Regions from separate parts of the Staphylococcus sp. aM genome, predicted to be linked through region 2. Evidence: riboswitches for the same ligand, from Rfam matches in the RefSeq annotation. Region 2 holds a riboswitch; the other holds the start of a gene.
The links. A riboswitch is a leader RNA that binds a small molecule or an ion and turns the genes downstream of it on or off. The one in region 2 is predicted to bind S-adenosylmethionine.

Region 1 (4,499 bases), 600 kb from region 2:
TTGTGACACTCACTAAACGTCTTCTGAATCAATAGTCTCCATAAATTGTATAAAGATAGTATGATTAACATCTGGATAACCTTGGGTATATGAGAACATATACAAATTGAGGAGATGAATTTGAAATGTCAGCACAAGATCCTAGAAATAAATTCAAATCAACAGACTATGAACAACAAGAGCAGCCACTTCCAGGCTTGCAAAGCCAATTAAAACCTGAACCAGATTGCGGTGAGACATCATACGTCGGACACGGTCGATTAAAAGGATATAAAATGTTAGTCACTGGTGGCGATTCTGCCATTGGACGCGCAGCAGCTATTGCTTATGCTAAAGAAGGCGCAGATGTTGCTATTAATTATCTTCCAAGTGAAGACAAAGACGCACAAGAAGTTAAACAAGTGATTGAAGAAGCGGGACAAAAAGCAGTGTTACTGCCTGGTGATATACGTGATGAACAATTTAACTATGACATGGTCGAAGAAGCACATCAACAACTTGGTGGGCTGGATAATGTGACATTAGTAGCTGGACATCAACAATACCATGACGATATACAAGGGTTTGATACACAATCATTTAAAGAGACATTTGAAACCAATGTATATCCTATATTTTGGACAGTACAAAAAGCGTTAGAATATTTACAACCAGGTGCATCAATTACAACAACATCATCTGTTCAAGGATATAATCCAAGTCCTATTTTACATGATTATGCCGCTTCGAAAGCTGCAATTATCTCATTAACAAAAAGTTTATCAGAAGAACTTGGCGCAAAAGGTATTCGTGTCAATTGTGTAGCCCCAGGACCATTTTGGTCACCATTACAAATTACTGGTGGACAACCACAACGAAATATTCCTGAATTTGGTAAGGAAACACCACTTGGCCGTGCAGGACAACCTGTTGAATTATCAGGAACATATGTCCTATTAGCATCTGAAGAATCAAGTTATACAACTGGACAAGTCTTCGGTGTGACAGGCGGTATTCAAATTAACTAATGAATATAAGTTGGTCGATAAAGTGTTAATACTTTATCGACTATTTTTTTGTGACAAATTATATGATAACTATATCCAATTTTATTATGAATTTGGAATAAAAATATGTTTAATGTAAAATAAAAATATAAAATTATTAACCTTTTTGAAGAATGAAATTTAATTAAAAAATACCCTATATATTTAAGGGATTGGCATTTTATACGAGGACATGCAAATTAAATCTTATATCTAAAGGAGGTTATGACATGGTGAAAGATAGGTTTATAAGGGTTGCTCCGTTCATAATAGGTATAATCGCTATAGTTATATTTTCGTTATTTACTAAAAATCAATGGTTTTTAATCATTTTAATACTTTTATTTGCTTTAACCAATGCATTAAAAAATCTGTATTTTGTTAATAAAAATATTAAAAATAATATCATATGGATTAATCAAACAATCGACCGGTTATTAGGTATTATTGCGGGGTGTTTGTATTTAGGTTATGCCGGAATAGTGCTAATATCACAATCCCATGTATGGATTGGTTTCTTAATCCTAATGGTAACTATGGCGTTTGTTTTTTATATAGAAACTAAATTACAAATTGATGATGATACACAAAGGAAAAATCATCGAGATTATAAAGTGATCTCTCAACAACGTGAACGACAATTTAAAATACTGATGATTAGTATGACGATCATTTCTATTATTTTAATGATTGTATCACTTTATTTAAAATGGTGGATCGTCTTTGGTATAGCTATTGCAATGTTATTCGTAGTTGCTGTTGCATTAATTATTTATGAAAAATATTTTACGACGAAGTTATAATTTATGATTGACGTCATAGGAATTATCTTGTAACGTAAACGTTAAATATGAATCACTTATCAAGAGAAGTGGAGGGACTGGCCCTATGAAGCTTCGGCAACATTGAATCATGTGCCAATTCCAGTAACCTGTCTAGGTTTGAAGATAAGGGGATAATCGTTGTAGATGGACCTCTTTTCTTTATCATAAGGAAAAGAGGTATTTTTTGTAAGGAAGTAGGTCTAATGATGAAAGAAACTAAAAAGGGTAATGCTTGGGCGTTATTTCCGTTATTATTATTTATGTTGTTATTTTTAGGTGTAGGTATCATCTCGGGTGATTTCACGACGATGCCGTTAAATGTTGCGATAACGATTACAGTAATCGTTGCTTTGTTGATGAATCGCAAAGAAAAATTTGCCACTAAAGTTGAAGTGTTTACTAAAGGTGCAGGTCATTCAAATATTATTTTAATGATGCTTATCTTTATTTTAGCAGGCGCATTTTCTACGACTACAGAGAAAATGGGTGGCGTGACTTCTACTGTAAATTTGGGATTGTCTCTCATCCCTGAAAATTTAATTATAGTAGGTTTATTTATCATTTGTATGTTTGTTTCTATTTCAATGGGAACATCAGTAGGCACAGTAGCAGCTATTGCACCAGTAGGATTTGGCTTTGCGCAAGCAACAGATGTCTCTGCAGCATTAGCTATGGCTACAGTAGTTGGTGGCGCTATGTTTGGAGATAATCTTTCTATGATTTCTGATACTACGATAGCGGCTGTACGTACACAACATACGAAGATGAAAGATAAATTTAAAGTAAACTTTAGAATTGTTTTACCAGGTGCGATATTAACTATAGTTGTACTATTTTTCCTAACAAATGGTATTTCCATGGATCATTCTAAAAGTTATGATTTCCAATTAGTTAAAGTCATTCCATATCTATTGGTGTTGATTCTAGCGCTAGTTGGTGTCAATGTGATTATCGTTCTTATTGGTGGAACAGTTTTATCTGGAATCATTGGTCTTATTGATGGCTCATTTGGTTGGAAAGGATTACTAAGTGCTGTATCTAAAGGGATTATAGGTATGGAAGATATTGCGATGATTGCCCTATTAATTGGTGGTTTAGTAGGACTTATTCAACATAATGGCGGTATAGATTGGTTGTTAAATGTAGTTAGAGGGCGCGTGAAATCTAAACGTGGGGCTGAAATAGGTATTGCCAGTTTAGTTAGTGTAGCAGATATTGCAACAGCTAATAATACTATTTCAATCATTATGTCAGGACCATTAGCTAAAAATATAGCAGATGAATATGATGTTGATCCACGTAAATCAGCTAGTATTTTAGATATATTTGGTGGATGTTTCCAAGGCTTATTACCATATAGTCCTCAAGTTATTTCAGCTGCAGGAGTGGCTGGTATCTCACCATTCTTACTTGTACCTTATAGTATTTATCCAATCATGCTTGGAGTATGTGGGCTGATTGCTATTTTAATTGGGTATCCGAAATTAAAAAATAAAGCATAAATATGATTAAAAACTGAGACTTTTTAGTCTCGGTTTTTTAGTTGATAAATAGAATTATAAATATTGAAAATGTTTTAAGTCAGCGTTTTAATGGTAAACTAGACTAAATGTGTAGAAGCGCAATCTTTTTTAATGTATAAATGTTTGGAAGTTTGAACAAATACGTTAAAATAGTATTAAGAGTGAAAGTAGGTGACTGAAAGTGGCAAAGTATAATGTGGAAAATGAATATGTAGAAATTGATATTGAACGTTTATTAAAATATTCACCAGAAACAATTTATGAAGCTTGGACGAAAGAAGATATTCTTAAACAATGGTTTATGACGTCGAAACGTACGAATAAATCATTTGAAGCAGATGTCCAAGAAGGTGGTAAGTATCGTATCGTTGATAGTAGAAATGGCAAACAAAATATTATCGAAGGTACATACGAAGAATTAGTCATGGATGAATTTATTAAAATGACAATAGGTATGCCAGGCTTAAGTAACGATGAGGATATTATAGAAGTAGAATTCTTTGAACGTGAATCAGGTGGCACACAAATGTTCTTCTATTATCAATCATATATGGAACGCGAAAGAAGATTAACCAACCTTGAATACAAACAGAAAAAGAAAGAATATCATGATTCCACTGCACATGGATTTGAACTTATGTTTGATAAAATGAATGCAGTGTTAGAAGAAATTGAAGAACAAAAAAATAACTAATTCGTTTTAAACATAAGTTATATAAGCCAGTAAATGAACTTAAGAAAGCTCATTTACTGGCTTTTTATCTTTATAGGCTAATGCATCAATTGAGGTCGCCTTTCTCTTTGCGTTCATTATATTTTCTGAGCAGCGTTTCAAAGAAAATATGATAACTAATGAAACTTGAATAGTCAGTGCCATCATTTAAATAAAATGTATTACTAGATACATAAACATTATAATTTGCTTGTTGGGCTAACGAATTATCTTTCATCGTTGTGACAGAGATAAAATATTTTTGTCTCAATTGTAATAACTGAGTCACTTCTTTTAATTGATATGTTTCTCCAGATAGTGAAATGATAAAGAAAAGGTCTTGCGATACTGTTTTGTTTAAGACCATTTTTAATTCGTGGACATCATAAAGAATAATGATGTTTTTATGCATTGT
Region 2 (4,499 bases):
TCAATTTCTACTTCTTGAACTTTCTCCAATTGCTTTAAGATATTAGGAAATATTTCGTTTACCGATTCTGAAATAACATTAGTTGTTAAATGTTCAGACATAAATTGGTTAACCCATTCAATATGGTCGTTCTCATCTAACACAATCATCCCGATCGGTAAGTGTTTAATCGCCTTATTACTACTTGTTGTAATATGACCACTTAAACCATCCACATAACTGTCCATTTTCATAAAAGCTTGTCTTAGCAAGAACCCACTAGCAATAATCATTACTAGTAATATTCCTGCAGCTATGCCTGCCACGATTTGGTTAAATATAAACCAAACGATGACTAATGCTATAGCAGTCAGTACCATTATGATAAATGGTATGAGCAAAGCTTTTTTAGTGGATTGACGGTTCATTCTTCCACCTCTCATCACTTTTTATTATTATTGTTCATTAGTTGTTTTAAATTGATACATAAATCGATGACACCTAATAACCCTACAATATGAGTCATTGGTGTTAATAATGTCCCTATAACCATTAATATGATAGTTACTACATTCGGTAGTCGCTTCGCTTTTCCGAAGAAATGTATCACGCTCATCCCTTGAATGTACATCACTAATGATAACACAACTTCAAAGTTTAATACGATACTCTGGAACGTACTTGGTTGGGTTGCAAACATGACACAAAGTAAATCAATAATATAGATTGTTAATAGCGTACGATTCATTTGCCAAGCGAATAGTGGTTTGAATATTGGCGTAGCTACTTTGAATTTGCGCAAGATTGGAAATGTTATGATCAGATTAATTAAAACGAAAAGAAAAACGATAATAATGAGATAACTAGGGAGTTGGACCGTCATTTGGCGGATACTTTCTTCAAGCATCTGTCTGTAATCAGCATCTGCTCCACTTGTTAATAACATGTTATGAACGGTTTCTTTAACTGGGTTAACTAATGCGGCTGCTCTTGGGATTTTTTCAAATACTTGTAATAACATGAATCCTATCAATGTCATTAAACTTAGAGATACCGTTGTTACATATAAAATTCTTTCTTTTGTTGCTCTTTCCTTAAGTAATTGTCCAATGATTAAACTCGTTAAAATCACTAAAACCATCATACTTAAGACGAATGTATTACCTAATAATGTTGTAATTATAACTGTTACTAAGGCACTAATTCCAAATGACTGAATAGATTTGTTCCATAATACGACACCTGGGATTGTTGCAAATAAACATAAAATTAAGCCGAGAATAGGTAATACATGTGTTACTAAAGCGACTATCACTAATGCTAATGTACCTATAATAGTTGCTTTAGGTTGTATTTTTGAAAACACACACGCCACTCCCATACTTTTTTTGACTATAATTACCATTTTAACCTCTTTGAAAAAAATAAACAATAAAGTACTACTGGTATTTATGTCGGTCAATTCCAGCAGTACTTTAGAGTGAAATAATCTATTATTTTTACAAATTTTTAATTAAAATTCATTAAAATATTTTAACCGTAAACCTTTTAATAGTAAGCATAGTAATATGAAAATCAAATCATTATTAATAGTAGAATTGGAAATATTACAATTAAATTAACTAGATTAATAAAACTACTTTTTAAAACAAATTCTTTCTTAGTTATTAAATACATAATTAATGAAAATATAAATAAAACACAACTAATAAAAAGAAAATATCTACATATATCTAATCCCTTTTCAGATAGATTATTGAAGTTGAATATTATTAATAATGCTATAACTATATAATTCAATGCATTTAATATAATTATCAATTGTTTCATCTCATAGTCACCTATTTAATTTCTCGATTTGTATTCTCTTTATATACTATACTTTTAACATCGATATTCAACCTTATAAAATTAACGTTAGAACATGGTTTTAGTCATTATCGTCGAATATGTTTCGCATTTAAAAAGTGATATAAATTAGGTGCCCAATCTTCAAAATTAAGTAAGAAACCATCGTGCCCCACATTATCTGGTACAAAAAAGTGTCGATGATATTTAAAACGTTGTCCTGCCGCTAATACTTGATCATCTGGATATAACAAATCATCTATGAATCCCATCGTTAATACCTTTGTGTCTAATGATTTAAACACCTCATCAACATCATCTCTGCCTCTATCAATATTATGACTATCTAAGACGTCCAGCAGTGTTAAATAACATGATAAATCAAAGGATTCTTTGAACTTGTTCCCTTGATGTTGTTGATAACTAACTACCTCTTCAGGTGTGAAGCGTTGATCATAACTTTTAGAAGATCGATAGGTTAAAAATCCTAATTGTCGAGCAATACTTAAACCTTCTTTACCTCCGATATGAATCGCTTGTCTAGCAATCTCATTAAAGGCACAACTGTACGATGAGGTTTTATCTGTAGCAGCAAGTATAACCGCTTTATCTACTTGGAATCGTCGATTATAAAGTAATTCTAGTGCTTGCATACCACCTAAACTCCCACCGATTAAAATATCTATTTTATTAAACCCTAGTGCTTCTATCCCCTTCTCAAGTGCACGTACGATATCTCTTAATGTTAAATGATCTGGAAAATGTGGATCATTATGCTTTGAACTTGAACCAAATGGACTCCCTATGACGTTGAATGTTAAAAATTGATAATCATTGATAGGCATATAACCACCATCAATAATTTCACGCCACCAACCTGGATGTTCATCTGTACCATATGTAAGATGATTGCCAGTTAATGCATGGCAAACTAATGCTAATGGTTGTCCAGGATAACCTACATGTTCATATTTTAATTTTAAGTTTTGTATCGTTTCTCCAGACTCTGTCGTGAATTGGCCTAATTCTAATGTATCAACTGTATAATTCGACATATATGAATCCATCCTCCTTTAAATAAAAAAGCTTCTTACTCTATGAAAAGTAAGAAGCGGTTCAGTACTTATCATTCGAGTGCTCGTTGGTTTTAGCACCGTACTCGTATTCTTTATAGCCGGTTGCTGAAGCGTCTATGGGCCAAGTCCCTCAACTTCTCTGAATAAGATTTTATGATTAAGTTTTGAATAAATATATTAATTATCTAAATTTTCTAACTACTTAAATTTTAACTAACTCCATCACGAAATTCAATATGTAGACCTTGATTTCTATAGAAAGAATCTCAATAGAGCGATAAATGCAATACCGCCTAAAATGGTCCAAGTTAGACTTCTCGTATATATGGCTAATAATACAGTTGGTATTAATGCAATAATGAATGGCACATTGAGTGTATAGCCTACACTACCTTCATGTTGTTGAATAATACCGTCCAAGACAAGTGCTGTAAAAAGTGTGATAGGTATAAAGGATAACCATTGAATAATAACATCTGGTAGATTTACTCGTGAAATCATCATAAATGGAATCACTCTGACTAAAATCGTAACAATACCACATAGAATAATTATGATTAACATATGTTGATCTGTCATCATCTGTCCATCACCACCCCTAATGTAGATGCGACAACCGCAGATATTATAATCGCTACATACGAGGGCATAACAAAGCTTAACGTTAACATCATCACAATGACACATAGAATAAGCACAAGATAGATGTTGATCTTAGACTTTTTAACAGATTCAAATTGAGCAATTCCTAAAAATACAAACATAGCTGTAATCGCAAAATCTAATCCTAATATCTCTGGATTCGAAATATATTTGCCAAATACAGCACCAACTACACAAGAAAAGGTCCAAAACAAATATGCTGTGATGTTTAAACCATGCAACCAACGATCGTTAATTGGCTCACCTTTTAAATAAGGCGTGATGGCTACACCAAACGTTTCATCGGTTACTAAAGAACCAAGTCCAATTCGATTCCATAAACCATAAGACTTAAAATTGGGTGCTAAAGTCATACTTAATAAAAACATACGTGAATTAACAATAAATGTTGTTAACACTATCGCTGTTATGGGTGTTCCAGCTATGACTAACGCACATATAATAAATTGTGCCGCACCAGCATAAATAATTAAACAAAGTAATATAATTTCTAATAAACTAAACTTTTGAGATGCAGCAACGATGCCAAATGAAATACCAACACCTGCATACCCTAATAATGTTGGAATGCATTCTTTAACACCTTGTCTAAATGTGAGATGGGTCATCTTGTCTCCCCCTTTCTAGTTACAAACGCATTTACGTTTAAATAATAAACTCAAGTCTAATATACAATGATGAAAACGGCAATCACTTTAGACGTCGGTGTGTGTGATGTCAGACAAACCTCACTTTTAAAATGCCGTCATCACAACATTTTAAATATGACAGAATTTTCTATTAATAGTTAGACTACCCACACTATTTTGCATCTAAATTTTACTTAATGTCCCTCCCCTACCCTCTTACTTTAGGTTATTGACATAAAAAAATACGCGGCAATGATGGCTCTTCATTACCGCGCATTGTATAGCTAGTCATTCGCTAACAATC

Region 1: another riboswitch for S-adenosylmethionine. It lies ahead of P7F85_RS02815 (Na+/H+ antiporter NhaC family protein); the one in region 2 lies ahead of metX (homoserine O-acetyltransferase MetX).

Annotation. Positions count from the first base shown of each region.
Region 1 covers NZ_CP121447.1:614,655-619,153, forward strand. Annotated here, with positions in the region: partial or broken gene P7F85_RS02800 (amidohydrolase) at 1-35, shown strand, start outside; gene P7F85_RS02805 (SDR family oxidoreductase) at 126-1,007, shown strand; gene P7F85_RS02810 (hypothetical protein) at 1,256-1,828, shown strand; SAM riboswitch class I at 1,882-1,979, shown strand; gene P7F85_RS02815 (Na+/H+ antiporter NhaC family protein) at 2,056-3,351, shown strand; gene P7F85_RS02820 (SRPBCC family protein) at 3,554-4,066, shown strand; gene P7F85_RS02825 (MurR/RpiR family transcriptional regulator) at 4,152-4,499, opposite strand, start outside.
Region 2 covers NZ_CP121447.1:13,596-18,094, reverse strand. Annotated here, with positions in the region: gene P7F85_RS00070 (DHH family phosphoesterase) at 1-407, opposite strand, end outside; gene P7F85_RS00065 (YybS family protein) at 422-1,360, opposite strand; gene metX (homoserine O-acetyltransferase MetX) at 1,917-2,882, opposite strand; SAM riboswitch class I at 2,948-3,053, opposite strand; gene P7F85_RS00055 (AzlD domain-containing protein) at 3,156-3,485, opposite strand; gene P7F85_RS00050 (AzlC family ABC transporter permease) at 3,482-4,174, opposite strand.